DNA from 3 places in the Paenibacillus terreus genome. Region 2 is predicted to be linked to each of the others. Evidence: predicted binding sites of a transcription regulator. Region 2 holds the regulator's gene; each other region holds the start of a gene.
What was found. The regulator Rex, encoded in region 2, represses fermentation and respiration genes when NADH is low (regulators of the CRP and FNR family bind a similar motif). The targets are predictions, from matches to a motif close to TTGTGAAATATTTCACAA.
Positions count from the first base shown of each region.

Region 1 (10,393 bases), on a different contig from region 2:
AAATTAAACAACACCTGAAATAACGGGGTTCCACTTAAATTTCTTTCAGGCTGCACCGCCTCGACAACCATATCAAACGGCACATCCTGATTAGCATAAGCATTCACGGTTTCCTGCTGGACCTGGCGCAGAAGGTCAACAAAGGACATTTCCCCTGACACGGATGTACGAATCACCAGAGTATTCACAAAAAAGCCTACCAGATTCTCAAGTTCCTCCAGATTTCGATTAGCAATAGGCGTCCCTACGATTAGGTCCGCTTGCCTTGTATATCTAAAGAGGAGAATTTTATAGATCGTTAAAAATGCCATGAATGGAGTGGCCCCGTAGTCCCGGCTGATATTCTTTAATGCGGTCGTCAACTCGGAAGGAATTTCAAATGTCGTATATTTTCCCTTAAACGTTTGGTGGGTGGGACTCGGAAAATCATAGGGCAGCTGAAGAACAGGCAATTCTCCGCTCAGTCTGTCCTCCCAATAGGCAAGCTGCCGTTTGATTTCGCTTTCTTTCAGATATTCATTCTGCCAGTAAGTATAATCTGCATATTGGATTGTTAAGGCCGGTAAAGGTGAAGTTTCTCCATTGGTGTGGGCACGGTACAGAACCTCCAGCTCATGGCATAACACCCCCGTCGACCAGCCGTCAAAAACAATGTGGTGGATATTGAGAATAAAAATATGGTCCTCCGGCTGCATGCAAATCAAGATGGAACGCATCAACGGGCCTTCGGATAAATCAAACGGCGTCTGCGCTTCCTGCTGAAACAAGTCCATTGCGGCGGCTTCTCTGTCCTTTTCGGAAATCTCCTTTAAGTCCACCACATCAAACTTGCATTCGGCTTGGTCATGGATGATCTGCACAGGTTCTCCATCGTTGACAGAAAATGTGGTTCTGAGGGATTCGTGCCTGCTGACAATGTGCTGAAGGCTGCTTAACAATGCGGCCATGTTAAGTTTTCCTTGGAGACGAAACAGGAACGGGATATTGTAAAAGGAGTTTTGCGGATATAACTGGTCCAAAAACCAAAGTCTTTTTTGAGCCGAGGACACCGGCGTGTGCCCTGTTCGCGATACGGGACGAATGGCTGTCTGCACAGCATGACTTTCACCTTTTTGCTGCAGCAGTTTATGAAACAACTCCTGTTTGGCGGCAGAGAGTGCGGACTTGCGTGTACCCGTTTCCATACTCTGATTCTCCTCCCATAGATTCCGATTAGTTTTTTTCAATAAATGCTACGTATTCGTATGAAAAATCGTAACCACGCCATTCAGTTCGCTCATCAAATGGTAAGCGTTATGTAATTGCCGGAAGTAGTTCGTATCGGACTTGTCCAGCAAGATTCCGATACAGGTGCCGCTATGTGTGATCACAATGCCCAAACCATTGACCGTATTGCAAATATCAAGCACCTGATCCATCTGCTTCTTTTCCAGCAGCCCCTGATTCATTAACGCGCTGCGTGTAGAAATTTCGCCCATGATCTTGAGGTTATTTTTCTTTATCGCGGAGGATATGCTTTCAAGCAACTCGTCATATTCGGATTTTTCTGCAGCGCCAAAAGGCTTGGAAATTTTGTTAAACTCGGTGGTATCCACTTCACCTCCTTCGTCAAGGCTCACAATTGACATGTCTGGCACGGGGCCCAAACGTTCGCGAAGCCTCACATCACGATGGTAATAAGAAACAATCCCCTCATACATCACCCCGTCAGTCGGCTCAATTTCCTGAATTAACCGCTCAATCTGCTCTGTAGACATATTTAAAGCAAAGCAATGATCAATGGCGCGGGCCGTTGCCACAATATCTGCCGAAGAGCTGGCCAATCCCTTTCCGACCGGAATATTGCTGCTGATCTCGATCACTCCACCGATGGGAAGGTTATAAAGTCGAAGAAGCCGGAGTGCTATTTGTTTGGATTTCAATTTATAGCTGGGAGACACAATCAAATCAGGAAAGTCCGGCTGAGACTCGAACGTTACTTGTGAATAACGGCTGATAGGGAGGGTAATCAGAAAGTTCTGGTTATCTGTCCCCACACCCTGAAGTAATTCACCAAAGGTTCCGAATGACTTACCGATTCCGATATGCTTGGCTACATTTTTCTCTTCCAAATGCGAGCTCATCTGGCCATCCCCCTAGATTCACTAAAGTAAATATGTTTGGCATTGCTCTTTTTTCTTGCGCAAGTCCTCCCTTTGTATTTTTCGTTCACGTTCCTGTATGGAAAGCAAAGCAGCCACTTGATCAGGATGGGTAGAACCAAGAGATTGTTTCATGGATAAGCCAGCATCAGCAGAAAACAGGCGGGCCAATACATCCTCTTTGATCACTGTCGGAAATCCAAACTCGAGACACAGTTCCTGAAGCAATCGCTGGTCAACGTCTGCGGGAAGCCTGTCGTGCTCAATCATGCTGGTAATATATTTTCCGGCCACAATTTGCGAGATCCGGTAAGGAATATCAAACTGCTGAGTCAGATAGTTAGCTAAAGAAAATCCTCCGAAAAACTCCTGATTGCAGATTTTGTCCATACGGTCTCTATTAAATTGCATATTCGATATCACATGAGTCAGAAGCTTGATCGCCAAGTGCATAGTCGTGAGCATCGATAAAAAATTGCTCCCCCCTTCTTTCGCTGTCTCGACTAAATTTGTGTAGGGGGTCCTTTGCTGCCCCATCACAAAATCTACATAATACGCTGAAATGTGGGCCAGCTTCCCTCTAATCCGTTCCAAAACAGTTAAATTTTTCTTTTGAGGCATGGCTGAAGAAATCCCGCACAAATGATCCGGCAGATCAATGAATCTGTATTCACTGCTTCCCCAGTTCATAAAATCCGTCACAAACCGAGTTAATGTTACACTGGCAGTAGATAGTTCAGCACCGATAAGCAGCATATACTCCTTGCTGGCAACGCCCATCAATGCATGTCGGCAAGGTCTTTCAAAGCCAAGCATACATGCCATTCGTTTACGATCCCACTGTAATTCCAGGCCAGACATGGCACCTGAACCTAGTGGGCATTCATCAATGCTCCCCCATTGGCTGATCAAGCGATCGATGATTTTGCCTAACTGTTCAATGAGAGCTGTAAAAAAGAAGCCTACACTAATGATTTGTGCTGATTGATAATGCGTATAACCTGGCATTCGAACATCTATATGTTCTTGCGCCAATTTATGAGTCTCATCGGAAAGTTCGAGCAACGATTCAACAATTTCCAACAGTTTGTCTCTTGCCAACATCAACTGGGCTGTTGCCTGCACATCATTTCGGCTTCTATCGAGATGCCACGCTGTAATCGGGTTGCTTGCATTCTGTTCCACATAACACTCAATAGCAAACAAAATATCCGTCATATTGCCCTGGGGGCTGCCTACTAATGTCTCAGGGTCAATCTGGTCAAGCAGAAACATAATATTCTGCAGGGCTTCAGATCCCAGTAATCCCATTCGCTCGTACTCTCTGGTTATTACTTTCTCTATCAGTATGTAATAGGGTAATAAATGATTAACCTCATACCTGAATTGGGGGTTCAGGATCTCGTCATGAATGAAAGAATTGGGCTGATCCAACAGCCGGCCGGTTAGCATACTTCTATTAAACTCATTGATTGGGTTCATTACATTCCTCCAGTCTGTGGTAAAAATATTTAGTATAATAGAAATGGTTATAAAATACGCTTGTTATACGAAGAGATGGTTTTTCTAAAGAAGTTTTCGTTACTATTATGCATTTTATGTTTGATTTTTGTTTCACATAGAAGAAAAACTGCTGAAAGAGAGGATAGTTCAACTTTGTTGAGGATAATGCACTGGATGAGTAGTGGAATCTGTTCAAAAATTCAGATCTTTGACCTATACATGATTCCTTTTGAAATCATTTACATAAATACAAAGTTTATGGTATAGAAACAAAATACCAGAATCATAATGTCGAAGTCTCGCAAATAATGTTGTCGAATCATATGAATTTTGTTGTTATTGCATCCCCCCTCCAAATTTTAATGAATTATGCGCGCATATCCCTTAACCGCACATTGCTGCTGTATAACGCAGAATCGCTGGACAATTTAAACGACGGATAATTCTCGTCCGCTTGCAAACGCAACTTTTCTTCAAATTGCGGCTTTTGCTGGGGGTCTACAAGGAACGTAAACGGCTCGGTCTGAAAAGTGATATCCGTTCTATTAGGCCCATCAACGATGAGTATGACAATAACACCATTACAACCGCAGTCCTCTGTATCAATAAATAGTTTAAAGCAGCCTGGGCGATTTCCAAGGCTGTTCTTTAGTTTATCTCTCGTTATATCATTCATTTCGATATGCATGCCATTCCACTCCTAGGTTCAGATACTGAGTATTATAACAGATTTCCTTTTTGCGCCTGACATTGACTTTACATTTAGTGAGTCTAATCACAGGGTGGAATCCCTACCAATTTTATAATCAGGTTGTGAATGGAATTACAAACAACCAAGGAGGAATCAACCATGAATCAATATGCCGCAATGATTAACGCTACGGAGTATCCCCCTAAATTCAAGCACAAGGTTATTTTTGATACATTTTCTGCTCTGCCGCCGTCCAAAGCGATGCTGCTGGTGAACGACCACGATCCGCTCCCTCTCCGCTATCAGTTTGAAGCGATGCACCCCAATGAATTCACATGGGAGTACGTCGAAGAGGGGCCTGACGTTTTTCAGGTCAAAATCGGCAAAAATTAAAAGCCTGTGAGAAGTTTCGTAAAATCCCCAGGTTGGCCGGGAGGGATTAATGGCATGAAACAGGAAGCATTTAACATCATAGAGCTGGATGTAAGAGCATATTTGCGCAATAAAAACGATCCGTTTCACATCATTATGGACACGGTCAAAAAACTGGATAAAGACGACATGTTTATTCTCCACGCTACGATCAAACCCTCTCCATTGATCACGCTTCTAAAGATGAAGGGTTTTGCAAGTAAAACAGAGAAAAAAGCGCAGGATCATTGGGTGGTCACCCTTGTCCGGAAAGAGAACAGGCAATGGCTCGATGAAGAAGTTCATACCACGGCCTCACCTGCCGAAGAAGACATTCATGCTGATCACGGGACAAGGACTGAAAACTCAGATCCGCAAATTATTCAGCTGGATAACCGGGGGCTGGAGCCTCCAAAACCTATGGTTCGGACGCTGTCCGCATTGGAACGAAGCCGCCCGGGGGATGAGATCTGGATTCATAATGACCGAGTGCCGGTATTCCTGATGGAGGAACTCACGAACCTGGGTTATTCCTATACGGTGGAAGAACAGTCGGACGGCACGGCAAAAATGAAAATTGTGATTAGCGGCTAAAAAACTTAATAATTCTATTATCATCAAAAAATTGTACCCGAGCCATACAGCCGGGTACAGTTTTTTTGCGGTGTAAAGTTATTAAAACTCCGGTTTGGTATCTTCAAGCACTCGTTTAAGAACCAGCGCATGATTGCATCTCTCATCTTTTGCCGCATAAAGCAGAGTCACCGTCTGCTGGTCAGCCCAGTTACGCAGCTGCTGCAAATAAGGCTGAACAGGCACACTCTGCAATTCTTCCCTGTAACGAATGCTGAATTCCCCAAACTTATCTGGATCATGTCCAAACCATCTGCGCAGCTCACCGCTTGAAGCCACTTCCTTCATCTATCTCGTAAGCTGTGCCCGCTGTTTATCGGTCCCGCGCGGCCACAGCCGGTCCACCAGCACCCGGATCTGATCGTCCGGGGCAGGCAGGTCATATATTCTTTTGATTTTAAACATAACGCTCCTTCTTCAAGCTACCGGGTAACCGATAATGTCGCTGTGGCTCCTCTGTCTGCATCGTTGAATTGGTGAGTAACGATTGTATATTCTCCTTCTTCATTCACCTCGGTCTCTATGACCGCCCCGCCGCCAGCCGGAATAAGTACGGTTTGCATGCCTTGCAGCACATTTTGCGGATTTCCGTCCAGGTATACCCGGTCCATGATGGCCCCCACGATATGAAACGAGCTGACATGGTTCGGCCCTGCATTGATAACATAAAACCGCACTCTGTCCCCTGCTTTGGCCATAAAAGGTTGATCCTTCATCGCTTCCGTGCCGCCGTTGAACACCACATGTGTCGGTTCCCCTTCACTAAAGGCTTGCAGATCATTTTCCTTGTAAAATTCGCTTTGTACGATCGTATACTCCCGATCTACGATCTTGTCAGTCGGATATCCTGCCTCCGGTTCAACAATAATCATACCATACATGCCGTTGGCGAGGTGCTGCAGCACTGGTTTGGTGCCGCAATGATACATAAATACGCCGGGATTGTCCGCTTTATATATAAAGGTCCCATCCTCTCCAGGGTTGACATCAATAAAATGCTTGGAGGGTGCCGCTTGAACGGCATGCATATCCATGGAATGCGGCAAGTTCGGGTCCAGATTGCGCAGGGTCATATGAATGGTAACTCCTTCCTTCACCCGCAATATCGGTCCGGGCACGGTGCCGTTGAATGTCCATGCATGATAGGTGTAACCTTTGGCAATCTCAATATTTGTAACCTGGGCAGTCAGATCAACATACTCCTGATCGCCTTCTTTTCGGATCACCGGCTTTACCGGAGGCTGATCAAGCTTTTCCTCCGGAAAATCTGGCTGAACCGTCTCCTTTGGTGCAGATGATTCGTGTGATGGTCCGGATTCACATCCGGTCATAACCAGGACAGCGAAAACCGCAATCATGATAAATAATTTTAACCAGTGCCTGAACATAGGCATCTTCCTTTCTTTTGGACCCCCACATTCATCAAAAATCCTGTGCGTATCGTTCATCCGGTATATGATTCAGCACGACGTACAGGATCGCCGATTCGGCTCCCGTGTTGCGGAATGAGAACTCTTCTTCTCCTTCGCAATGGACAGCGTCGCCTTTTGCGACGTCCGTATCGATGCCGTCGATGGTGAGCGTCCCTCCCCCTTCCAGCACGGTCAGATACAAGTGGCTGCCAGGATGCCTGTGAGCCGGAAGCTGCTGTCCGGGTCTGAAGCTAAGCGTAAACACGACTGTTTTGCCTTGCTTAAACAAGATCTTTTTCGTAAAATGCTCATCATTAAATTGCTCATATTGGTTTCTGGCTATCTTCTTCATGTGACTATTCCCCCCAGATTTATATATAGCCCAGCCATCCTTTGGCTTCTTCGGACATTTGCTCCGGACTCCACTGCGGCTCCCATACAACCTGCACTTGAACCTCCCGGACTCCCGGAAGTCCGGCAGCTGCCCGTTTTACCCCGCCAACCAGCATGTCATGCATGGGGCAGCCTGGCGTGGTCAGGGTCATGATAATTTTGGCGCTCCCTTCCGTGCACTCCACTCCGTAAACCAACCCCAGATCCACGATGTTCACGCCAAGCTCCGGGTCGTATACCTCCTTCAGCAAGGCCATAATTGCTGCAGTCATATCCGTTTCTTCATGCAAGCCCATGATTTATCCCCCCTGCTTCTTTCGTTATTTTGTAAATACGCGCGCGATCAAACTCATATAGATCAAAGCCGCAACGGACAGCGCGCTGCCGGCCACTCCTACCAATACACCTTGTCCCGATCCCATGCCAATCAGAAGCAGCAGCAGGCAGATGGTCAATATCGCAAGGCTGGTACTAACCGGCCGGTCCAGCAGAAGCTGACCCATGGTCGGAACCTTGGTCTTACCCACCTGCGGGCCATACTTGTGTGTCCACCATAAAAAAGGAACGATTTTGGACAAATATCCCATCATGGTGATCCCAACCCATCCGTACAAATAACTCCAAACCATCATTACAATGAAGGAATGGGAAAGTTGATCCGGGATAAACAGATAGGATACGGAAGCAATTACCGCCTCGGCCGCCAGCAGCCTTGCAGCCCATACCGCCCAGGTAACTCCCGCGCCTGGATCGGGCTTATGGCGGACGGTATACATCTGCTGTACATGACAGCAATACAGAACCAATGCCCCGGCCAGCATTAGAAAAGCAATAGATTTGGCGAAGCCCCAGTCCGTCATGAAACCGAGAACACCACACCACACAGCAGCATTCCATAATAGAACGATAACTTTTTGCAACCGCTCAGGATAATGATGGGACAATAAAAACATGGGCAGCAGCTTATAGCTGAAACCAACGATCAGCAGCCCGAACCATCCGGTCATCCCAAGCCACACATGGGCCCCGAATAAACGGTCATGATATATTCCAAGCCAATTGAAATGAAAATCCATGCCCAGCAGCATGCCGCTCATCCCCGTAAGCCCCAAATAACTGACGGCGGCTGCCGTACATAAGGTAACCGGATTCCAGCGGCGGCTCTTCCATAAAGTGGCCCCAATGTTCCATAAAAACAGCATAATGCCCAGAAAGGCCGCCGTTGCGCAAATAGCAATCCATCCGGCATGGGCCGTACGAAATGCGAACAACAGCCCGGCCGTACCCAAAGTAAACAAACCGTACTGAACAAAACCAAGCTTTTCGCTATAAATGGCGGATTGAAGAACAACGGAAACCAGCTGATAAACCGCCCCCATCGCGATCATGGTCGCCCAGCCCAGAACCAGCAGATGCACCATATACCAGCCGTCCGAAGTCCGGGGGTATTCAGTAATCCAACCTGCGAAGTCGACCAATGTCGAAACATGATACAGCACAAAGCTGATCATTCCCGTAATGATAAAAGAGAAAGGAAGCTTGAACATACGAGTAATCACCCCGTCGCAACTAAGATACCAGGAAGTCTATGCCCTCCTTTTGAGAATGGTTTTCATCTATTAAGTTCATTGTAGGGGGTGCCTGGAAGGCATATTGTGATTGCAGTCACAATATGCCTCACGAGTATCTTGTTTTAGGTCGAAGGATAGCGACTCAAATCTGTCACTTGGAGCGAAAAAGCGAGGACTGCTATAATAATTGTGATCTCCTAAGAAAAACGTCTATCGATGTACATTCACAGAAGACAGACCGCGTTTAGCAGTAGTTTTTCTTGCGATTCCAGGAAGCTTACACCAAGATGTTTATACTTTCTCGAATCTAAAAAAATAGTACAGAAATCTCGGCATTTCGTTGGGGTACATATGGAGGCATAATTATGATTTTACAAAAAGGCGAGACTCTGTTCAGACAAGGTGAAACGGGGCCTCTCTATCATCTGAAAAGCGGCATGTTAAAAATTGTACGCCTTCATCCGGACGGCTCGCAATTATTGGTCAACATCATTGTACCGAATGAAACCATTCCCCATCATTCCCTGATCAGTCCCAACCCGTATTTCGGTTCGGCAATCGCGCTGGTGAAAAGCGATGTGGACGTCCTTCCCCGCTCAGACTGGTATCGTGAGCTTGAAGAGAATCCGGAACGGTGCCGCGATATTGCCCTGCAATTGCAGGATAAACTGCGCATGATGCAGCAGCGCATTGATCAATTAACTGAAATATCTCCCGCTGAAAGACTGTTGAAGCTGCAAGCGTGGATTCAGCCATATATCGCGCCGTCCACTTTGACGGATGTTCTGACCCAGGATGAAATCGGCCAATTTATCGGCCTGCGCAGAGAAACGATTAACAGGCTGCTGCGCAATCAAATCAGATCCGGGGATCATGGCAAGAGGAGAACCAATGGATAATAAGTCATTAATCCGCAAGTACAACAAACAGGCTGCTATATATGAAAAAAAACACCCGCAACATAAAAGGTGAAATGAGCCATATGAAGCTTACACTTTTTCTTCTCCTTTTCTTGCCCTAGAATGAGAACATCGTTCCCTGACCGATCTGGGAAGCATCATGGCAAGTACACACTTACAGTGCGAGTTCAAAAAGTCAGGTTTTCAGCACCGAAGCCTATGCTTCCGAAGTGCGTTTTTTCAAAACGCTGGAGTTGGATGAAGCTAGGGACTGAGGAGCGGAGCGTACGTGGGGTACGTGAGCACCTGAAATGTTTCCGCAGGAAACATGCATCGGAAGCATCTGCTTAGGCCCGGCTGAATTCAAGATTCGACGTCGAATCCGCTTCCTGACTTCCTTCGTGATCAAAAGATGACTTTTTGAACAACCTCTTAAAGGAGAACTAAAAGATGGCACACACGATTCGACAGATTCATCCTCTCGCCTGGACGATCATTATCGGCACCTTGTTCGGCAGGCTTGTAACATCCATGAGCATTCCCTTTCTCTCCATTTATTTAACGCAGGTTCTGGGGGCTACACCTGCCCAGACCGGCATTACGGTCGCTGTAAGCTCGCTTGCCGGAGTGCTTGTCAGCTTTTACGGCGGATACATATCCGATCGCATTGGCCGCAGGATTGTAATGCTGGTATCCATATTCGGCTGGGCGGCCGTGTTTGTCGGCTTCTCCACCGCGG
Region 1 covers NZ_JBHIRX010000007.1:17,319-27,711, reverse strand. The annotation lists gene ACE5KN_RS14195 (non-ribosomal peptide synthetase) at 1-1,184, opposite strand, end outside; gene ACE5KN_RS14190 (GHMP family kinase ATP-binding protein) at 1,233-2,123, opposite strand; gene ACE5KN_RS14185 (argininosuccinate lyase) at 2,145-3,623, opposite strand; gene ACE5KN_RS14180 (iron-sulfur cluster biosynthesis family protein) at 4,012-4,332, opposite strand; gene ACE5KN_RS14175 (DUF2249 domain-containing protein) at 4,495-4,728, shown strand; gene ACE5KN_RS14170 (DUF2249 domain-containing protein) at 4,783-5,340, shown strand; partial or broken gene ACE5KN_RS14165 (DUF488 domain-containing protein) at 5,422-5,784, opposite strand; gene ACE5KN_RS14160 (multicopper oxidase domain-containing protein) at 5,802-6,767, opposite strand; gene ACE5KN_RS14155 (cupin domain-containing protein) at 6,802-7,143, opposite strand; gene ACE5KN_RS14150 (metal-sulfur cluster assembly factor) at 7,163-7,480, opposite strand; gene ACE5KN_RS14145 (hypothetical protein) at 7,505-8,743, opposite strand; gene ACE5KN_RS14140 (Crp/Fnr family transcriptional regulator) at 9,121-9,654, shown strand; gene ACE5KN_RS14135 (MDR family MFS transporter) at 10,105-10,393, shown strand, end outside.
Region 1: the regulator Rex is predicted to act here: its motif matches at 4,456-4,473, upstream of ACE5KN_RS14175 (DUF2249 domain-containing protein).

Region 2 (10,393 bases):
GGCCACACCTATTACCGTCAGTTCGCCCTTAAAGTGGATGACTGGACGGACATTGAACCTCCGCGCGACGAAGCCGGGGACAATCCGCTGTCAGGCATGAGCTTTGAGGAATACATGGAGGAGGTGCAGGAGCGGCTGCGGTCGTCTCTGTCCCATTACGAGCAGCGGGAGTCGCAAAACCAGATGATCGAGAGCGTCATGACGGCGCTCAGCGAAGGAAAGCATCTGCTCATCGAGGCTGGCACAGGTACGGGAAAATCGCTTGGTTACATGCTTCCCTCACTGTATCACAGCGTCAAGAACGGGCAAAAAGTGATGATCAGCACCCATACCATCAACCTGCAGGAACAGCTGCGGGAGAGGGATATTCCGCTGCTAACACAGGCGGTGCCGTTTCCTTTCCGGGCCGCCGTGTTCAAGGGCAGGGGGCATTATTTGTGTCTGCGCAAATTTGAACATAAAATAAATAGAAGAGATTTCGTAACCCCGAAGGAAGATTTGCTCACCGCTGCTCAGATGATCGTGTGGCTTACGCAAACCGAAACCGGGGATGATGAGGAACTGAACCTCAGCAGCCGTGGAGGAGACTTCTGGGAAACCGTTGCAAGCGACTCCGACTCCTGCCTTGGCAGACAATGCCCGTGGTTCCGCAAATGCTATTACCATAGAGCGCGCCAGGAAGCCGGAACGGCAGATGTTGTGGTGACCAATCACTCCAAGCTGTTCACGGATGTCAAAGCCAGCCATCAGCTGCTTCCCGCTTATGAGCATCTCATCATTGACGAGGCGCATCATCTGGAAGAAGTGGCAGGCAAACATCTGGGCATTCATATGAAATATTTCACGTTCGTGCATGCGCTGACCCGCTTGTTCAAGGACAGCAAGAACGGTCAGCTTCCCGCCCTGCGCCAGCAGCTGATGTCCTCGGGGCATGAGAAGGGGGCGGAATGGGCTTATGTGATCGACAGCCTGTACCCGGAGGTAGTGGAGGTTAAAGAGACCTGGGACAAGCTCAGCGATCTGCTCTTCGGGCTGCTTCCTGAACGGAGCGACGCCTCTCCCGGAGAGACCGGACAATTCTCTGCCAGGTTCAAGCCTTCCGCCAAACCGAAGGGCTGGGGGGATGCGGAGCAGCTGGAAAACCAGATCTATGTCGGGCTCGGGGAAATCGTCCGCAAGGGAGACAGAATTTTGCAGGAAATCAAGGACGAGCAGGACGATTACGGTGCAGAAAGCCTCGTCACTGATATTGCAGGACTGTTTAAAGATCTGGCAGCCTTCCGTGACAGCCTTCGCTTCTTTATTAAAATGGATGACCTGACGACTGTGTACTGGCTTGAAGCGAGCGGCCAATTTAAAGGGAAATCGCTGCAATTTTATGCCGTGCCGGTGGATGTCAGCCAGCAGCTGAAGGAGATGTTTTTTGACAAGAAAAAAAGCGTGGTGCTTACCTCCGCTACCTTGTCCGTGGATAAATCATTTCAGTACATGATTGACCAGCTTGGTCTTCAGGAGGCAGCGGAGGCAGGCGGTCTGCTAACATCCCTGCTGCCGTCCCCGTTCAACTATCGGGAGCAGGCGCTGCTGGTCGTCCCGCGGGATTTCCCGAGCGTAAAAGGGACCGTCGGGGACGCCAGATTCGTAGACATGCTTGTGGACTCGCTGCGCAGCGCAGCTCAGGCAACGCAAGGACGGATGCTTGTGCTCTTTACCTCGTACAGGATGCTTAAGCAGGTATACGAGCCGCTCAAGGAGGCGCTGGCATCGAGCGAAATTACGGTGTTGGGGCAGGGCATGGACAGCGGCAGCCGCAGCAAGCTGACACGAAGGTTCCAGGAAGCCAAGGCATCTGTCCTGCTTGGTACAAGCAGTTTCTGGGAGGGCGTTGATATCCCCGGGCAGGCCTTGACCTGTCTGGCCATTGTCAGACTGCCTTTCCAGCCCCCGAACAGCCCGCTGCTGGAGGCGAAGAGCGAACTGCTTCAGGAGCAGAAGAAGAACCCGTTCATGAAGCTGTCCGTGCCGCAGGCGGTCATCCGCTTCAAGCAGGGCTTCGGGCGCCTCGTTCGTACAGCCAAGGACCGTGGAGTAGTCATCGTGTATGATACCCGTGTCATCGAATCTTATTACGGGAAGCACTTTCTCTACTCCCTGCCGGGGCCGAAAATAGAGCATATGCAAACAGAGCAGATGGTGCCCCGTATTTCCGAATGGCTTCATGAGGAAGCGGGCAGCTAATAAAGCTCATAACGTTTCATTAGTCCGTGAATTTAGGAGGATTATGCATGAAAGCAGACAAAATATCCGAGGCCGTGGTGCGCAGGCTGCCCGTCTACCTGCGCTATCTGAACGAGCTTCATAAGCGGGAGGTCACGACGGTTTCATCCCAGGAGCTCGGGCAGAAGCTGGACCTGAATCCGGCGCAGATCCGCAAGGATCTGGCTTATTTCGGCGATTTCGGACGCAAGGGCATCGGCTACGATGTAGTGTATCTGATCGATAAAATACGCCATATTCTCAAAATAGACCAGCAAATCAACGTTGCGCTGGTAGGGGCCGGTAATCTCGGACAGGCGCTGTCCAATTACAACGCTTATTTAAAGGATAATATGAAAATTGTGGCGGTTTTCGACTCCTCGCCGGCCAAGATCGGGCACCAAATCAACACCCTGACCGTACAACCGATGGACGAGCTGAGAGAAACGGTCAGACAGCTGCACATCCGGATCGGAATTATTACCGTACCGGATTTTGAAGCCCAGCGTGTGGCTGACGAGATGATCGAGAGCGGTATTGGGGCGATTCTGAATTTCGCCCCGACCATCATCAAGGCACCTCCGCATATCCGCATTCATGCCACGGACTTTACGACAGACCTGCTGAGCCTGGCCTATTACCTGGAGAACGGAAAGGATGACAATGAAAATGACGACCAATAAATGGTTGATTAAAAATGGGGCATTCGCGGTGAATCGTGAGGAAAAAGCGGTTGTCCACGGCTATATGATCATTGAAGACAGCCGGATCACCTATATCGGAGAAGAGCTGCCCGCAGGAGAGGAAGCCACAGAGGCGGTTGACGGCACAGGGCTGCTCTTCCTGCCGGGTCTGATCAATACGCACGGGCATGCCGCCATGTCGCTGCTGCGGGGCTATGGAGACGATATGGTGCTGCAGGAATGGCTGCAAACAAAAATGTGGCCCATGGAAGCCAAATTTACCGCCTCCGATGTTTACTGGGGGACGTCGCTGTCCGTACTAGAAATGCTCAAGGGAGGCACAACGGCTTTTCTGGATATGTATGACCATATGGATGAAGTAGCCAAGGTGGTCGAGCAATCCGGCATCCGCGCCAGCCTCATGCGCGGCGCCATCGGACTGTGCTCGGAAGAGGAGCAGCGCGCCAAACTGGCGGAGGCTGTTGCCTTTGCGAAGAACTGGCACGGTCAGGCGGGCGGCCGGATCACGGCCATGATGTCCCCGCATGCGCCTTATACCTGCCCGCCGGCCTTTATTGAGCAGTTTGTGCAGGCGGCTCATGATCTCGATTTGCCGCTCCACACCCACATGTCGGAAACGGCGGCCGAGGTGGAGCAGAACGTACGAGAATATGGTCTTCGTCCCGTTGCGCATCTGGATAAGCTGGGCTTCTTCTCCCGTCCTTCCCTGGTCGCGCATGCCGTGCATTTGAATGATGAAGAGATTGCCCTGCTTGCGGAGCGCAAGGTGGCCGTTTCCCACAATCCGGGAAGCAACCTCAAGCTCGCCAGCGGAGTGGCGCGGGTGACAGAGCTGCTTAAAGCAGGGGTAACCGTGTCGCTCGGAACGGACAGTCCGGCAAGCAACAACAACCTGGACATGTTCGAGGAAATGAGGCTGGCCGCTTTGATTCATAAGGGTGTCACAGGCGACCCGACAGCCGTTCCGGCGGGCGAAGCCCTGCGCATGGCTACGGAATATGGTGCCAAATCGATTGCCCTGAAGGAAGTGGGATCGCTCTCTGCGGGCAGCAAGGCCGACTTTATTGCCTTGAATATCGACCAGCCGCATTTTCTGCCGAAAACGGATCTCGTTTCCCACGCCGTGTACTCGGCCAGCGCCAAGGATGTTCTGCACGTCTGGGTAGACGGCCGTCAGGTTGTCAGGAACGGCGAATGCCTGACCATGGATGAGGAACGGATCAAGCACGAAGCGCAAGCGGCGTTTACCGGCCTGCTCTCCCGCTGATCAAACCACACCATCGGAAAGGAAGCTTGGATTGAAAAACAGAAAAACGATGATCGCCTACGGGGTGTTTATTTTCATCCTGCTGTTGATCGCCATGTATTGGTATTATTCTTATGTTACCCAGGGGCCGAAGCAGGAGGAGAGCACCGCCATTCTCAAAGCGAAACAGACAGCAGGTCTGGTTGCAACGGATAAGACGTGGAAAAGCGTGTGGGCTGATACCTATTGGGTGGTGGAAGGCACGGATGCCGAGAATAGAAAGATGATGGTATGGGTGCCTTTTCAATCGATAAAGGACGGGCAGGATATACCGCAGCAGGGAACCGAGGGCGTGCATAGCGAGCTGCTGCAAAATGGTGTGAGCGAGGAGCAGATGCGCACAGCGATTACGTCTGCAAATCCCGACCTTGAGATTGTGCGTCTGCTGCCGGGTGTTTTTAATGGTGAATATGTCTGGCAGCTGTTCTACAAAATCAATAACAGCTATTATTATCAATTTTACAAATTTGCGGACGGAAGTCCGGTAGGCACTCCTTTTCAGCTGCCCAACACCCTGCAGTGACAGAGAGCTGGAACACGATCATGCAAGAGCAATCGCTCCGGCTGCGGCCGGAGCATTTTTGCATTAGGCAAAATTATTACTTATTGCGTATTTTTCTGTGCAAATTATCCGTTTGTAAGAAAAACGTTATCGACGTACTTTCAAAGAAGCCAGACCGCGCTTAGCGGAAGTTTTTCTTGCGATTTCAGGAAGCTTCTGCCGGAAGTTTATACTTTATGAAATCTAAAAAAATTATTACAAATTTTATAAACTGTTCAAACTTTGCCTTCGAAAAGTGATATACGATATGATATACTCAGGTTTATACTAGTGATAGACTGTTATGTCTAAAAGGGCTCCTTTTGCCTCACAGTTCAAAAAAAGTCCCAACGACGTTTCTGCTGATATTTTATGTTTGAGAGGAGGACGTTTTTTTGAAACTTCGTATTTTGCCTATTGCTTTAACGGCGATAATTACAGCTTCCGTGTTGTTCGGCGGATGGTTCCTGTACCGTCATATGGCGATTCAGAATCCGCTGCAGCAGGTAGTGACTAAATATCCGGGCGTCTCCAGCGCCCAAATAGCTATTAAACAGGATGAGGTCGTTTTGAAACTTGTACTGCAGCCCGATGCCGATCTGCGCGGCCTGGTGCAGCAGATCAAAAGGGAAGGGCAGTCCATTATCGGCAGCCGCCAGCTCAAGCTGGACATTCAGGACCGCTCCAGCGCCGAGCTGGACAAGTGGTGGTCGCAGGCCATGTTCCCCATCGCGGAGGCGATGGAGAATAAAAAGTACACGCAAATCCCGGCCACGTTGGAATCACTGGAGCAGAAGGGTTCCAAGGTACAGGCCGAGACGGAAATGGACGATCAGAACGTCTATATCAGGCTAAAGGAAGGGCAAGCCAGCAAGTATATTATTCTGCCGCGCGAGCCGGAAACGATGGGAGTGTGGCCTAATGCCTAGGTGGGTGAAGGAATTGCTGATCGGCATCGTGCCGGTTCTGGTCATTTTTCTTGTTTTTATCGGGTTTAACGTGGTGCCGCTTGTGATCGCCGCGGCCGTGCTTGGCGGACTGATGCTGATGCTGCATATGCGCGGCGGGTTGGCGGTTGGTGCGAGCCAGGAGCGCAAGCGCAAGCAGGTCGGGTCGGCCAAGCTGACCTTTGACCAAATCGGCGGCCAGGAGAGTGCCAAGCAGGAGCTGCGGGAGGCGCTTGATTTTCTGATCCGCCATGAAGAAATTTCGAAATTTGGCATTCGCCCGTTAAAGGGCATTTTGCTCACCGGCCCTCCGGGAACAGGCAAAACCCTGATGGCCAAAGCTGCGGCCCAATATACCAATTCGGTATTTGTGGCGGCTGCGGGCAGTGAGTTTGTTGAAATGTACGTAGGTGTGGGCGCGGGCAGAATCCGCGACCTGTTCCGGGATGCCAGAGCTAGAGCCGCCAAGGAGAAAAAGGAAAATGCCATTATTTTCATCGATGAGATTGATGTCATCGGAGGCAAGCGTGAAGGCGGACAGCAGCGTGAATACGATCAGACGCTGAACCAGCTGTTGACCGAAATGGACGGAATCTTTACATCGGATACTCCGCGCATCCTTCTGATTGCGGCCACCAACCGCAAGGAAATGCTGGACAGCGCGCTGCTGCGTCCGGGCCGTTTTGACCGCCATATCCAGGTGGATCTTCCCGATAAAAAGGGCAGAAAGCATATTCTTGAGCTGCATGCCAAGAACAAGCCCTTGGCCGGGGATGTGGAACTGGAGAAAATCGCTGAGGAAGCTTACGGTTTTTCCGGCGCACAGCTGGAGAGCGTTATGAACGAAGCTGCGATTTACGCCATGCGTCAGAATCTGGATGTCATCAGCCAGAATCATTTGTCCATGGCGATCGATAAAGTGATGATGGGTGAAAAAACAGACCGTGAATCGAATGAGGAAGAGAAGAAGAGAGTTGCCATCCACGAGCTGGGACATGCCATCATGGCCGAGATTGTCCGTCCGGGCAGCGTGAAGCAGGTGGCCCTCAGTCCGCGCGGCAAGGCGCTCGGGTATGTGCGCCATAACCCGCAGCAGGAGCACTATCTGTATACCAAGGATTTCCTTGAAGAGCAGATTATGATTTCCCTAGCCGGCGCTGTGGCCGAAGAAATGTACTACGGCGGACGCAGCACAGGCTCCAGCAACGATTTCGAGCAGGCCCTGAACATCGTGGAAACGATGATGAAATCCGGCCTGACTTCCCTGGGCATCATGAACATGGAGATGGTGACCAAGGAAGAGCTGATGCGTGAAAATAAAGAGATCCTGAACGCGCTGCATGCCCGCACCAGCGAATTGCTGGAGCAGCACCGCAGAATATTCGACAATTCTCTCGAAATTCTGTTGAAGGAAGAAACGCTGACCGGGGAGCAATTTCGGTGTCAATTTCGTGAAAACAGCCTTTTGCCAGCATAATTTATGATGCTGGTATTTTTTTTTACTTTTGTTCCGTGCTAAGATATTATTATCTATTGGGTCAATAAACCTGTATTTTTCGACAACGAAGGATACAATACATCAGAGAGACCTTGAAAGGATGGAGTCAAGAACCATGCAATTTAAAAAAATCGGCGTAATCGGCGGCGGTACGATGGGGCAGGGCATTTCCGAAATGCTTGCTTCCAAAGGCATCGACGTGCTGCTGGTGGAACAAACCCCTGCAAAACTGGACTACGCGTACGAAATGATCGAAACCAGCCTGGACAAACAGCTGGAGAAATGGGCCATTACCCAGGCGGAGAAGAAGCTGATTCTTTCCCGTATTCACAAGGTGACTCATTTCGGCGAATTGAGCGCTTGCGATATGGTCATCGAGACCATCACCGAGGATTTGGATGCGAAGAAAGAAGTGTTCAAGCAGCTTGATCAATTTTGTCCGAGCAATATTATACTTGCAAGCAATACCTCCACGCTCAGCTTGACCGAGCTCGCCAGCTCGACCATGTATCCTGAGCGTGTTATTGGCATGCACTTTATATATCCGGTGTCCCGTATCGATCTTGTAGAAATCATCCGCGGACTGAAAACCTCAGACGAAATTTTTGAGCATACTAAATCTTTTGTGGAGAACTTCCTGGAGAAAAAAGGGATCATGGTCTATGAGTCCCCGGGCTTTGTTACAAGCCGTATTATTTGTCTGCTGATCAATGAAGCTGCTCATGTGCTGCAGGAAGGTGTAGCATCTGCCCAGGATATTGACGACGCTATGCGGATTGGCTATAACTTCCAGAACGGGCCGCTTGAGATGGCCGACCGTTTCGGTCTGGATTCCGTCGTGGCCGCCCTTGAGCGCATGTTCCGTGAATTCGGCGAATTGAAATACCGTCCGTCCATCGTCCTGAAGAAAATGGTGCGTGCCGGCAATCTGGGTGTAAAAACAGGCGAAGGTTTCTTCAAGTACGACAAGGATGGTGACCGTGTATGAAAATTCTAGTAATCAACGCAGGCAGCTCTTCGCTGAAATACCAGCTGTATGATATGAGGGATGAGTCCGTGCTGGCCAAAGGTCTTGTGGAACGGATCGGTATGGATTCCTCCATCCTGACGCACAAACCTACGAATAAAAACGAAATGACGGAAGTCAGTGAAATTTTGGAGCATACCACGGCGATCCGCAAAGTGTTGAACGCTTTGACGGATAAGGAGCACGGGGTCATCGGCAGCATTGACGAAATCGATGCGGTCGGCCACCGTGTCGTGCACGGGGGCGAGTCCTTTAAGGAATCCGCTGTCGTAACCGAGGAAGCGAAGAAGGAAATCCGTCGTCTGTTCGACCTCGCACCGCTGCATAATCCCCCTTCAATGATGGGCATCAAGGCTGCGGAAGTGAATATGCCGAACGTTCCGCAGGTGGTCGTATTCGACACAGCCTTCCATCAGACGATGCCGGAGAAGGCCTACATGTACGCCATCCCAAGAGTGCTGTACAACAAATATAAAGTGCGCCGTTACGGCGCGCATGGCACATCCCATGATTTTGTCAGCAAGGAAGCTGCGAAATTCCTGGGCCGTCCGCTGGAGGAGCTGAAGATCATTACGTGCCATATTGGCAACGGCGCCAGTATTACAGCTGTAAAAGGCGGAGTTTCGGTCGATACGTCCATGGGAATGACTCCGCTGGAAGGTCTGATGATGGGTACGCGTAGCGGCGACCTGGACCCTGCCATCGTTCCTTACGTAATGAACAAGGAGGAACTGACGGTCAACGAAGTGAACTCGATGCTGAACAAGCACAGCGGATTGCTGGCCATTTCCGGCGTCAGCAGCGATATGCGTGAAATTACGGACGGCATGGAGAAAGGGGACCCCAACTCCAAGCTTGCTTTCGATATGTATACTTATCGTGTTCGCAAATATATCGGTTCATATGCTGCGGCCATGAACGGCGTTGACGTCATCGTGTTCACAGCCGGTGTGGGCGAGAACTCCGTTGTGCTGCGCCAGAAGGTGCTGGAGGAGCTGACTTACCTGGGCGTGGAAATCGATGAGTCGCTGAATGCCATCCGTTCAGGCGAGCCGCGCCGCATTTCCACGGAGCAGTCCAAGGTGGCGGTTTTGGTCGTTCCGACAAACGAAGAACTGGTGATTGCCCGCGACACCTTCCGCCTTGTACAATAGAAGCAGATATTAATTAGTAAAGCCTTGATCAAACAGCCTGTCCCTGGGGGAAGGCTGTTTGATTTCGGTTGCAGAGGAGAGATATATGTGGCAATAAAATGCACGATTTCCGAGGCCGGACGCCATGCCGAACAGACGGTGACCATCGGCGCCTGGGTCCATAATAAGCGTTCCAGCGGTAAAATACAGTTTCTGCAGCTGCGCGACGGAAGCGGCTACATCCAAGGGGTCGTTGTGAAGAGCGAAGTGCCGGAGCAGGTATGGAATGACGCAAAGAGCCTGACACAGGAAAGCTCCCTGTATGTGACGGGCGTAGTCCGCGAAGAACCGCGCAGCCAGTCCGGCTATGAGCTGACGGTAACAGGCATTGAGATCATCCATCTGACGGAAAATTATCCGATCACGCCAAAGGAGCATGGCATCGATTTTCTGATGGATCATCGCCACCTGTGGCTGCGCGCTCCGAAGCAGCGCGCGATTCTGCTGATCCGTGCGCAAATTATCCGTGCGGTGCAGCAGTTCTTTGACAGCAACGGCTTCACCAAAGTGGATCCGCCGATCCTGACGCCGTCCTCTGCTGAAGGCACGACGGAGCTGTTCCATATCAAGTATTTTGACGAGGACGCGTTCCTGACACAAAGCGGTCAGCTCTATATGGAAGCCGCCGCCATGGCCTTGGGCAAGGTGTATTCTTTCGGGCCAACCTTCAGAGCCGAGAAATCCAAGACACGCCGCCACCTGATCGAATTCTGGATGATCGAGCCGGAGATGGCGTTTGTGGACCTGGAAGAAAGTCTGCGCATTCAGGAGCAGTTTGTCAGCTATGTGGTTCAATCCGTCCTGGAGAACTGCCGCAAGGAGCTGGAGACGATCGGAAGAGATATCTCCAAGCTGGAGAACATCACAGGCGAGTTCCCGCGCATTACTTATGATGAAGCCATCGAATTCCTGCAAGGCCAG
Region 2 covers NZ_JBHIRX010000005.1:160,869-171,261, forward strand. The annotation lists gene dinG (ATP-dependent DNA helicase DinG, 3'-5' exoribonuclease type) at 1-2,238, shown strand, start outside; gene ACE5KN_RS11935 (redox-sensing transcriptional repressor Rex) at 2,286-2,939, shown strand; gene ACE5KN_RS11940 (amidohydrolase) at 2,926-4,227, shown strand; gene ACE5KN_RS11945 (cell wall elongation regulator TseB-like domain-containing protein) at 4,259-4,789, shown strand; gene ACE5KN_RS11950 (hypothetical protein) at 5,203-5,736, shown strand; gene ACE5KN_RS11955 (AAA family ATPase) at 5,729-7,231, shown strand; gene ACE5KN_RS11960 (3-hydroxyacyl-CoA dehydrogenase family protein) at 7,368-8,240, shown strand; gene ACE5KN_RS11965 (acetate/propionate family kinase) at 8,237-9,433, shown strand; gene asnS (asparagine--tRNA ligase) at 9,521-10,393, shown strand, end outside.

Region 3 (10,393 bases), on a different contig from region 2:
AAGTTGCTCCCTTACCAGCCTCATCTGCTCCATATGGCCGACCGGGTATTGCGGCATTGCACGATTACAGCGGGAAATTTCGACCAGCTCAGGCTCGGCCGCAATGCCCTGCAGGTCTTTCAGGTCTTTGCGGGCAGCTCCCGCCAGCTCTTCGTCAGTCCAGTGGACCCAATCCTCCGCGCCGGCCCGACCGATATATGTCCGCAGCAGAGTATGGCCTTCGGGAGCGGCATGAGCCCATTTGGCGGAGGACCAGGTGCAGGCGGTGATCCTCTTTCCCTCCTTGCGCGGAACCAGGAAGCCTGACGCGGCAAAGGCATGATTCACATCTTCATTCCGGTAGGCCAGCCCGATATTGGCCACGGAGACATAGTTGATTTTATTCAGCCAGCCGACATCCGCCGCTCCGGCAAATATTTGGGCGGCCGCAAAAGCCGGTACCGCGCAGATCACCCCATCTGCTCCCAGCGTTTCTCCATTTTCCAGGTGAATTCGGTATTCATCTTCTTTACGAATTTTGACAACGGTCTGACGCATGATAAACCGCACAGAGTCGAGCCTTTTCTCCAACCGATCGATCACAGCAGACATTCCATTTTTATAGGATAGAAACATGCTCTTTTTGGCAATCTCCGGCAGTCCCTGCAGCGATGAAGACTTTTGCCCGCCCCCCAGAGCCATGCCTTTAATCAGACTGCGGTGTCTCTGCTCCATCTGCCTGAACTGCGGAAAGGTTGACTGCAGACTCAATGCGCGGGTGTCACCCGCATAGATGCCGGAAAGCAGCGGCTCGGTAATCTGCTCCAATACTTCCTTTCCCAGCCGCCGCTCGATAAAGTCGCCAAGCGACTCGTCCTCACTGCCTTTTCTTGCAGGCAGGATCAGGTCCAGGGCCGCTCTTGCTTTGCCCCAGGGGGAGATAAGCCCTGTACGGATGAAAGGGGTCATCCTGGTTGGAATACCCAGAATAAACCCCATCGGCATCGGGTGCAGCTTGCCTTTATGCAAAATACAGGCCGTTTTGGCGCTTGGGCGGGTTGAGACCAGATCCGCCTCCATGCCGAGCTCCGCCGTCAGCTCCAGAACAGCGGTCTTTCGAGCCAGAAAAGCGTCCGGTCCTTTTTCGATCATAAATCCGTCCCTGTAAACCGTATGCAGCTTGCCGCCAAGTCTGTCGCTTTGTTCAATAAGCGTGATTTCAAGCGGAATCCCTCGCTCCCCCGCCTGCTTCTGCAGATAAAACGCCGCGCTTAACCCCGTGATTCCTCCGCCAAGCACAACGATCCGTTTAACAGCCCTTTGCATTCAGCCGTTCTCCTTTCCAGTCTTGTGGAATATGCACACAGTAAGGGTCGCTTTCCAGGTAGTCCCCTGTCAATGCAAAAGCTCTCGCTCTGGAGCCGCCGCAGATCATTTTGAATTCGCAAACTCCGCATTTTCCTTTGAGCAATGCTTTGTCCCGAAGCTGCTGCATGACGGCAGCGCTGCGGTAAATATCCACCAGCGAATTCTCGCGTATATTTCCGCAGGCTAGCGGTAAAAAGCCGCTTGGATATACCTCGCCCGTATGGCTGATAAAGACAAACCCGTCTCCGTCATTTACGCCTTTCGGGGCACGTCCCAACGCATCCGTCGCCCTGCGGACTCCCGCAGCGGCTTTATTCTCCTCACCACCGCGCTTCTGGCGCTGCTTCTGCAAAATAACCCGCCGGTAATGGGGAGCTTCCGTCGCTTTGATTCCGAAAGGCATCCGCTGCTGCAGCTTGTACAGCCATCTCATAACCTCTTCATGCTGTGCCGGCGAAATCATGTCCTTCTCCATAGCGCGGCCGGTGGGCACCAGAAAAAATACACTCCACAGCACAGCCTGCATTTCCTTGACTCTCTCCGCAATTTGCGCAAGATCATGCAGATTATATTGTGAAACCGTCGTATTGATTTGAATGGGAATGCCCGTCTCCTGCAAATAACCGATGCCGCGCATCGTCATCGCAAAGGAACCGCGGGTGCCGCGAAAATGGTCATGGACTTCCGCGCATGATCCATCCAGACTGAATGCCCAGCGGGACAGGCCCGCCTCCTTTGCCTTCACGACCGCTTCTCTCGTTACTTTTGGGGTGGCGCTTGGTGTCATGGACAATGACAGCTTTTTCTCTTCAATGGCATACCTGGCCAGCTCAAACAGGTCGGGACGCATTAACGGGTCCCCGCCCGTAAATACACAAAGCGGATGATTCAATTCAGCGATCTGATCCAGCAGCCTTTTGCCCTCTGCAAGTGTTAGCTGGCAGGGATCAGCCTTGTGCTGGGCCTCCGCCCGACAGTGCAGGCATTTTAAGGCACACGCCCGCGTAACCTCCCAGATCACAATAAACGGGTCTTGGTGATAATCCCGTACAGACTCTGAAGCGATCATGCAATTTCCCCCTAATAGAGCAAAATTTTAAACAAATAAGAGCAGGAAGGAACCATACAGGACAGCCGCAAACACCATCTCTGCAATCCCGGTCGGCTTTGCTTTCAACCCATGTCCGGGAAGCAATACTGCCCGCAATAGCAAAATGAGGAAGGGAATAAACAACAGCGGTTTGATCCAGACCGCCGCCAGCATAATCACAAGGTGATAAACCACAGATGCATAGTAGTAACGTGGATTGTTTTTTTCCCTGAGCACAGTTTTGACATATAAGGCAGTCCCCGCAAAATAGAGCACCAGCAGCACAAACAGTTCGTTCACTGTCCGCCACTCCGTTCCCCCTCCAAGATAGACGACAGGATATATAAAGGAGCAAAAGAGCAGAATAGCGGCAAAGTCATTCAATAAGGCGCGTTCCTGTTTGATTCTGGCATAATACACATTCAGGGCAAAAAAAGGCAGCAGTATTGCTCCATACCAGAGGAGCCGGGGCTCATGCCACACAAGAAAGAGCAGTAAGGGCAGAGATATGGCCCCATATAGTACGGCAGGCTTGCGGTACCGGTCCACTTTGCCCGTTTTAATCCACTGCAGCGCGGGGAAAGTGAATAAATAGAGGACCAGCCAGCAGACAAACAGCAAGATGTGAATACTGCGCGGTTCACTGACTGCCAATCCCGTCAAAAACGGAAGAATGAGCATGACCCATGCGCCATGCTGTTTGGGAATGTACCTGTTCATACCATGAATCTCCTTTCACCTGGCCGACCTTTTTTTCAGACAAGCTGCTCACTTTAAGCGTCTGTAATTGTGCAGGTTTTCACGTGATTTTGCAGTTTAATCCCTTGCATGTCATGACGTTGACAGTTTCATATCTGCAGCCAAGCTGTTATCCGCCTATATAGGACATGCCGATTTTGTTTCGGTTTGCGGCGGTTTGCTCCGTTCTTTCTTCGGAATACCGGTCCGCCCTCCGTTCCCAAACCTCAACAATCGCATTGAGCATATGCCGATCATCCGCACCGGACCGCAGCAGCTTGCGCAGATCAAAACCTTGGCCTGCAAAAAGGCATGAATAGAGCTTTCCGTCGGAAGACAGGCGGGCCCGGGTACAGGATGAGCAAAAAGCTTCGCTTACTGAGGTGATAAAACCGATCTCGGCAGAACCATCCAGGTAGCGGTAGCGCTGTGCCACCTCTCCGAAATAACTTTGCTGCACAGGCTCCAGTTCATAAGCATTTCCGAGCAGATCCAGTATCTCCTGTTTGGTTACCACACCAACATAGCTCCAGCCGTTCCCGTTCCCTGCATCCATAAACTCAATAAAACGGAGCGTAACGCCCCGTTCCTTGAAATAACCTGCCATGGGTAAAATCTCGCTGTCATTTACGCCTTTTTGTACAACCATGTTGATTTTGACCGTAAAACCAAGCTTCCTGGCATACTCGATCTGCTCCAGAATGTGTGCGGGGCCCATCCCTCTGCCGTTCATCCGGCCGAAAATCCCGGGGTCCAGGGCGTCGAGGCTGATGTTCAGGCGGCGCAGCCCGGCCTTATAAAGAGGCTGCGCCTGCTGGCCGAGCAGCGAGCCATTGGTGGTTAAACCGATGTCCTCTACGCCTGCAATGGACCGGATTCTGTTTATAAATCCGGGAAGACCGGGCCGCATAAGCGGCTCTCCCCCGGTAAGCCGGATTTTCTCCACCCCAAGGGAAACAAAGAGCCTGATGAGCCGCTCCATCTCCTCGAACGATAACAGCTCACACTTGGGCAAAAACGCAAAATCAGAACCATACACTTCTTTTGGCATGCAATAGGTGCAGCGGAAATTACAGCGGTCCGTTACCGACAGGCGCAAATCGCGAATCGGCCGCAGCAGGCTGTCTTTCAGTGGGTGGGATCTCATGCGGCCACCTTCCTTCTTTTAGAGGTAGTTCAAAAAGTCATCTTTTGATCACGAAGCAAGTCAGGAAGCGGACTCGACATCGAATCTTGAATTCAGCCGGGACTTCCGGTGCTCACGTACCCCAAGTACGCTCCGCTCCTCAGTCCCTGGCTTCATCCAACCTTCTCGGTGCTGAAAACCTGACTTTTTGAACATGTACTTTAAGTAAGCTATGAATGGAGTTCTTTTCCCTTTCGGTGCTGCTCGGTGATGTCGCTGAATGTGCCTACATAACGGATGTCCTCGCCGGTCTCGTCCTTCACCGCACTGATGTTCAACCATTGCAAATACTCCTCGCCGTTTTTGCGGCGGTTCCAGATGCCTCCTTGCCACATGCCTTGATTTTTGATCGCCTGCCACATTTCACTGTAAAATGCTTTTGGCTGTCGGCCGGATTTCAGAATGTTCGGATTTTTGCCAATCACCTCTTCTTCCTTGTAACCGGTAAGCTTGGAAAAAGCGGGATTGACCGCCTTGATGGTTCCTGTCACATCCGTCACCAAAATTCCCTGTCCGGTCGATGCGAATACCTCAGCCGAGAGTGCCAGACGGTCCTGGAAATAGAGCCATACGACGATGATCAGGCTGGCTAGGGCCACCTGGGACAGCAGCATGAATCCGATGGAATATTGGCCTGTAAGCGAGTGAATGGCCGACAGCATGAGCGGCGGGAAGAAACCGCCCAGTCCTCCCATCATGGACACAATTCCGTTCACGATCCCGGCCTGCTTGTTGAAATAAAAAGGCACCAGCTTGAAAATGACTCCATTGCCGATCCCCGCACAAACTGCAATGGCCAGACTCCCCACTGTATACAGCCCGATCGAAGGCGAAAAGGCGAGGAGAATGGCTGCCAATGTATAGGTGGCAAATGTGCCGATCAGCAGGAATAACGGTTGAAAGCGGTCCGCCAGCCAACCGCCGACCGGACGCATAAAGGTAGCCAGCGCAATAAAACCGGCGGTGCGCATCCCGGCATCAACTTTATCCAGCTCGAAATTCGATACCAGAAAATTCGGCAGGTAGACGGTAAATGCGACAAACGAGCCGAACGTTATAAAGTAAAACAAGGAGAAAAACCACATTTTTTCATTTTTATAAACACCTTTAATCTGTTCGACAATCGGCGTTTTGACTTTCGTTTCATGCCGGTCTCCGAAGATCAGATTTAGCACGATAAATATGAGCAAAAGAATGAGATACAGCTTCACCGCCGCTGTCCAGCCGATCTGTGTTGCCACAATCGGAGCCGAGAATGTGCTGATGGCTGTTCCGATGTTGCCCATGCCATAAATGCCGTTGATGAAGCCTAGCTTCTCCTTCGGGTAATACTTCGGCAGTGAAGTAACTCCGACCGAGAACACCGCCCCGCCTATGCCAAGGAATAGCCCGCCAATGATCAGATCCGCGTATGAAGAAGCTTCGCTTATGTAATAGACAGGAAAAAGAAGCAAAATGAAGCTGACCATGAAAATGATTCTCGCCCCGAATATATTGGCATAATAGCCGAGCGGAATCCGCAGTACCGATCCGAGCACGACGGGAATGGCGGTAACCATGGCCAGCCTGTCGGCGGGAATGCCAATGTCCTCTTTAATGTAAGGCATAAGGGATGAAATGATGACCCATACCATAAACCCGACAACCAGATTTAATGTTTGCAAGGGCAACTGCAGTCTTTTAACCATTGAACTCACCTTTTCGTTATTTGTATTTGCTGAGCCTTGTGGTCCTCAGTTTCTGTACCTATTTTAGCTGGCGAATAAAAGACCATATATAAGGGAGTTCCCTTTGCAAAAATGGGAAAACCCTAAAACTGCCCCCTCCTTTCCGGCAAAGCAAAAAAACACCCTGGGCATTCACAGGATCGACAATTATGGATCCGTTGAATTCCAGGGTGCATCGGGGAGTGGAGCGGCCTTTGGCGGAATAGTTATTCCAGAATTTTGTCATAAAGAGCACGAACGATATTTCTTGCTTCCGACTGACTAACGGAGCTCCATTGATTAATAGATTTGAAATCGGTATTATCTGATATTTGATCAATTCCGCCAATAAGACGTATCTGAGATAATTTGCGAATGATTGGGTCGGTGATTTGCTTTACGATTGCATCGGCAAACGTACTTCCCTGAATAACTTTATATGGACGGTCGAAAAAAGGTGAAACCTGTTCTGCCATGGCTTCGGTAATACCCAAACGATTATGCATTCGTGCTATTGACTCATATGCTTGGCATAAAGCGTCTTCGCGCTCTCTCCATGTTCTAGACGATTGAACTTTCATCAGCAGCGGCATCAACTCCTCCGCACAGATTAACTTCTTAAATGCAGTTCCAAACCATTTCGGGTAGGGTGCATATTGACGTTCCATTAGAAAACATAGATTCATAATATCCTTGACAATTCTTGATCCGATGATGGACGATCCTAGCTCATCCCCCACATATCCGGCGCGCAAAACCAAATGTTCTTCCTGTCCAATCCGATTCCAGATGGATGCCATGGTATATAGCCATATGTCATGCGGATAATACTGCAGATGCTTGCGGAACGTCGTAAGACGCCCCATATCATCACGAAAAACTTCTCCTCCAATGAGCTCAGCCAAGATTTGAGAAGGGAACGTAAGCCAGTCTAATAGATCAATGCCCTTATCCATATCTATTGCTAGTTTAGATACAAGAAACTGTTCTATTGAAGTAATAACAGTCTGCTTTAAATCTACTGGATACCCATAAAAATGTTGTGGACGATGGATATCCAAGATCTGGACGATATCTTTTACTAAGTGCATATCCTTTTCCTGAAGGAGCAATACGACGCGTGGGCCCCAATCGTGATCCGTTGACATTTCGGTATCATATCCAAGTACTTCGCTTCCTGGACCAATCAGCGCCGAGGTATAACTTAAATTAGAGAAATGGTCAGCAATCATAGGTTCTATAAATTCGAAATGAAATCTCTTGCTTAGTTCAAGTCCTTGGATAAAGGTCATAGAATCACACCCCGTTTCGTCAAATAATTTTATTACCGCATCCTTGCCCGGTTCGGTTACTATTTTATTAGATCAGAACTCCAGCATTTTTTTCTTTAGTGCGTACTCAACCAGCTCGGGACGGCTTTTCAGGTTCAGTTTTTCCATGATTTTGGCTTTGTGGGCCTCCACCGTCTTTACCGACACAAAGATCATTTCGGCGATTTCCTTGTTGCCGTAGCCTTTGGCAATCAGCGGCAGGATTTCCAGCTCGCGGTTGGACAGCAGGTCGAACATATCCGCAGGTTCAGCCGTCTTGTCCTTCTTGAAAAATTCCCGCACCAGCGAGGTGGCCATTTTGGGATGTATGTAGGTTTCCCCCCGGTAAATGGTACGGATGGCCAGCAGCAGCTCTTCATCCGGCGCATTCTTTAACACATAGCCAGAAGCGCCGTTTTTGAGCACATGAAACAGATATTCCTCATCATCATGCATCGTCAGAATCAGAATCTTGGTATCCGGGAATTCTTCTTTGATTTTCCCGGTGGCGATCAGGCCGCTTTCCCCCGGAGGCATGCTGAGATCCATAATGAGCACGTCCGGCCGCAGCTTTGCCACCAGGGAATAGGCCTCCAGGCCGTCAGCCGCCCCACCGATGACCTCCATGTCCTCCTGGAAATTCAGGATCATGGAAAAGCCGCTCCGAACGATCGCATGGTCATCCGCAATGACTATTTTTATCAAGTCTTATTCCTCTCCTTCACCATGGACGACCGGAACCTGCAGAAAAACCCTTGTGCCTTTCCCGACCTCCGAAAACACACTGAAGCTGCCTCCAACCAGCTCGGCCCGCTCCTGCATGCCATATAACCCGAGTCCGGTTCCGATCGGCTCGCCTTGCAGATCAAAGCCGGCTCCTTCATCTTCAATGATCAGCTGCAGATTAAGGCCGATCTCTCTTAAAGTAACAGTCACACTGTCCACATGAGCATATTTTAATGCATTTAATACAGCTTCCTGACAGACCCGGTAAATAACGGTCTCCACTTCACTGCCATAGCGCTTCCGGGACAGATGGGATACAAATTCAATGACAAGCCCGTAGCTTTGTTCAATTCGTTTGAAGTAGGTGCGGAAGGCGGCCTCCAACCCCAGATCATCCAGGGCGGCCGGGCGAAGCTCGACGGACAGATTGCGGATATCGTCAAGCAGCCTCATCATGGAAGCCTCGGTTTGCTTCACTTTTTTGAGCACCTGCTCATCATTCGTCATATATTTGAGCACCCTCATATCAACGACGGCGCTCATCAGTTCCTGCGCCACACTGTCATGCAGCTCACGGGAGATCCGTTTGCGCTCATTCTCCTGCGCTTCAATCACGTGCTTCATCATTGAATTTTGAAAGAATCTTTCCTGGGTCTGGAACTGTCTTGTCAAATCCCTCAGCATAAACACCCGGATGCCATTCTCCCGATCAACGGTATGGAAGGAAGCGGCATAAGGCACGACCCCTTTTCCCTTCGTTTCCATATAGACCTGAAAAGACGAGAAACCCTCATTTTCCGGCATGCTGAAAAAGCAGTCCAGGCAGGTACGATTCTCCGTCTCGCTGGTGTATCCCCGGCAGGTGCCGCACAAAGCCCGATCTGCCCCTTGGTAAAGCTGCATGATCACATCATCACCGACAATGTTCTCGGCGGCCGGGTTCATCGCGAGGGTCTTTCCTTCCTTATTAAAAAAGAAGATCGCTTCAATGCTGTTTTCAAACAGCTTCATCATCATCGGAATCAACTGGCCAGTCTCTGCTTGCGCTGTCAATTGGCCATCAGTTCCTTCCCGTTCAAATCTCCGAACCCGCCCTGTGCATATTCCACCATGGCTTTAAGCATTTCCTCCGTTACGCGCTGTTCCTCACCGCGAAAGCCGCCCAGCAGCACCCCCGCTACACGGGCATCATTCCATAACGGCACGGCCCAGAGGCTCCTCAGCTTTTCCGACTGTACTATAGGGTAATTAAACAGACTTTCCGAACCCAACTGTTGATGAACGGATGGAATTAACAGCGGCTTCCCCGTTTTGAACACGATGCCCGCTATCCCCTTGCCGGATTGCAGCACAATGCGCCGGAAGCGGTCATTCAGGTTGCCTGAGGCGTATTTCCATTTGATCACATAGTGGTACTCCTCGGATTCCACAAGAGCAAGAGCCATGAAATCGTAACCGAATGCTTCGCGGACCTGATCAAGCTTCCGTTGATAATCCACCTTATTATTCATCAGCCTAATCTCCTAATTTAATCTTCATCCAGCCATCTGCATAAACTGGAACAGCGGGCCAAGCCCGCTTTTCTAGTTGGATCTATGTCTTCTATAAAGGATATAACTTCTGCTGATATAATTCAATGGAACACTCCACACATGCACCAGGCGGGTGAAAGGCCAAAAAGCGAAAATGGTAAAACCCGCAAGCGCGTGCAGCTTGAAGGACAGCGGCACTTCCCGCATCAGGGAGGCATCCGGACTGAGCACAAACAGGCCGCGGAACCAGATCGAAATCGTCTCCCGGTAATCAAACTCAGGCTGTACGGCATTGGTAACAAGCGTAGCATACATGCCCATAAAAACAATCAGCAGCAACAAGGCATTGACAGCCAGATCGGAGGCCGAGCTTAAACGGCGCACATTACGGAGGGTGAAACGGCGCCAGGTGAGAATGAGCATGCCCAGAAGCGTGATGATGCCAAAAAAGCCCCCCACATAAACCGCGCCCATATGATATAGATGATCATCTACGCCAAGCGCCCGCATCCACGATTTCGGGATGCCAAGTCCTGCAACGTGCCCCATGATAACCGGAATAATCCCGAGATGGAACAGCAGACTTCCGGCCATCAGTTGCTTTTTCTCAATAAATTCGCTCGATTTCGCCGTCCAATTGAATTGGTCTGTCCGATAGCGGAAGATATGTCCGACGATAAATATAACCAAACATACATAAGGGTAAATCACCCATAAAAATTGTTCAAGCATCGCCATTAACGGGCCTCCTCCTGTCT
Region 3 covers NZ_JBHIRX010000004.1:366,131-376,523, forward strand. The annotation lists gene hemG (protoporphyrinogen oxidase) at 1-1,305, opposite strand, end outside; gene ACE5KN_RS10835 (TIGR04053 family radical SAM/SPASM domain-containing protein) at 1,289-2,416, opposite strand; gene ACE5KN_RS10840 (YwiC-like family protein) at 2,444-3,157, opposite strand; gene moaA (GTP 3',8-cyclase MoaA) at 3,306-4,322, opposite strand; gene ACE5KN_RS10850 (nitrate/nitrite transporter) at 4,532-6,049, opposite strand; gene ACE5KN_RS10855 (DUF4037 domain-containing protein) at 6,295-7,359, opposite strand; gene ACE5KN_RS10860 (response regulator transcription factor) at 7,432-8,079, opposite strand; gene ACE5KN_RS10865 (sensor histidine kinase) at 8,086-9,117, opposite strand; gene ACE5KN_RS10870 (GAF domain-containing protein) at 9,153-9,614, opposite strand; gene narI (respiratory nitrate reductase subunit gamma) at 9,687-10,373, opposite strand; gene narJ (nitrate reductase molybdenum cofactor assembly chaperone) at 10,373-10,393, opposite strand, start outside.
Region 3: the regulator Rex is predicted to act here: its motif matches at 3,225-3,242, upstream of ACE5KN_RS10840 (YwiC-like family protein).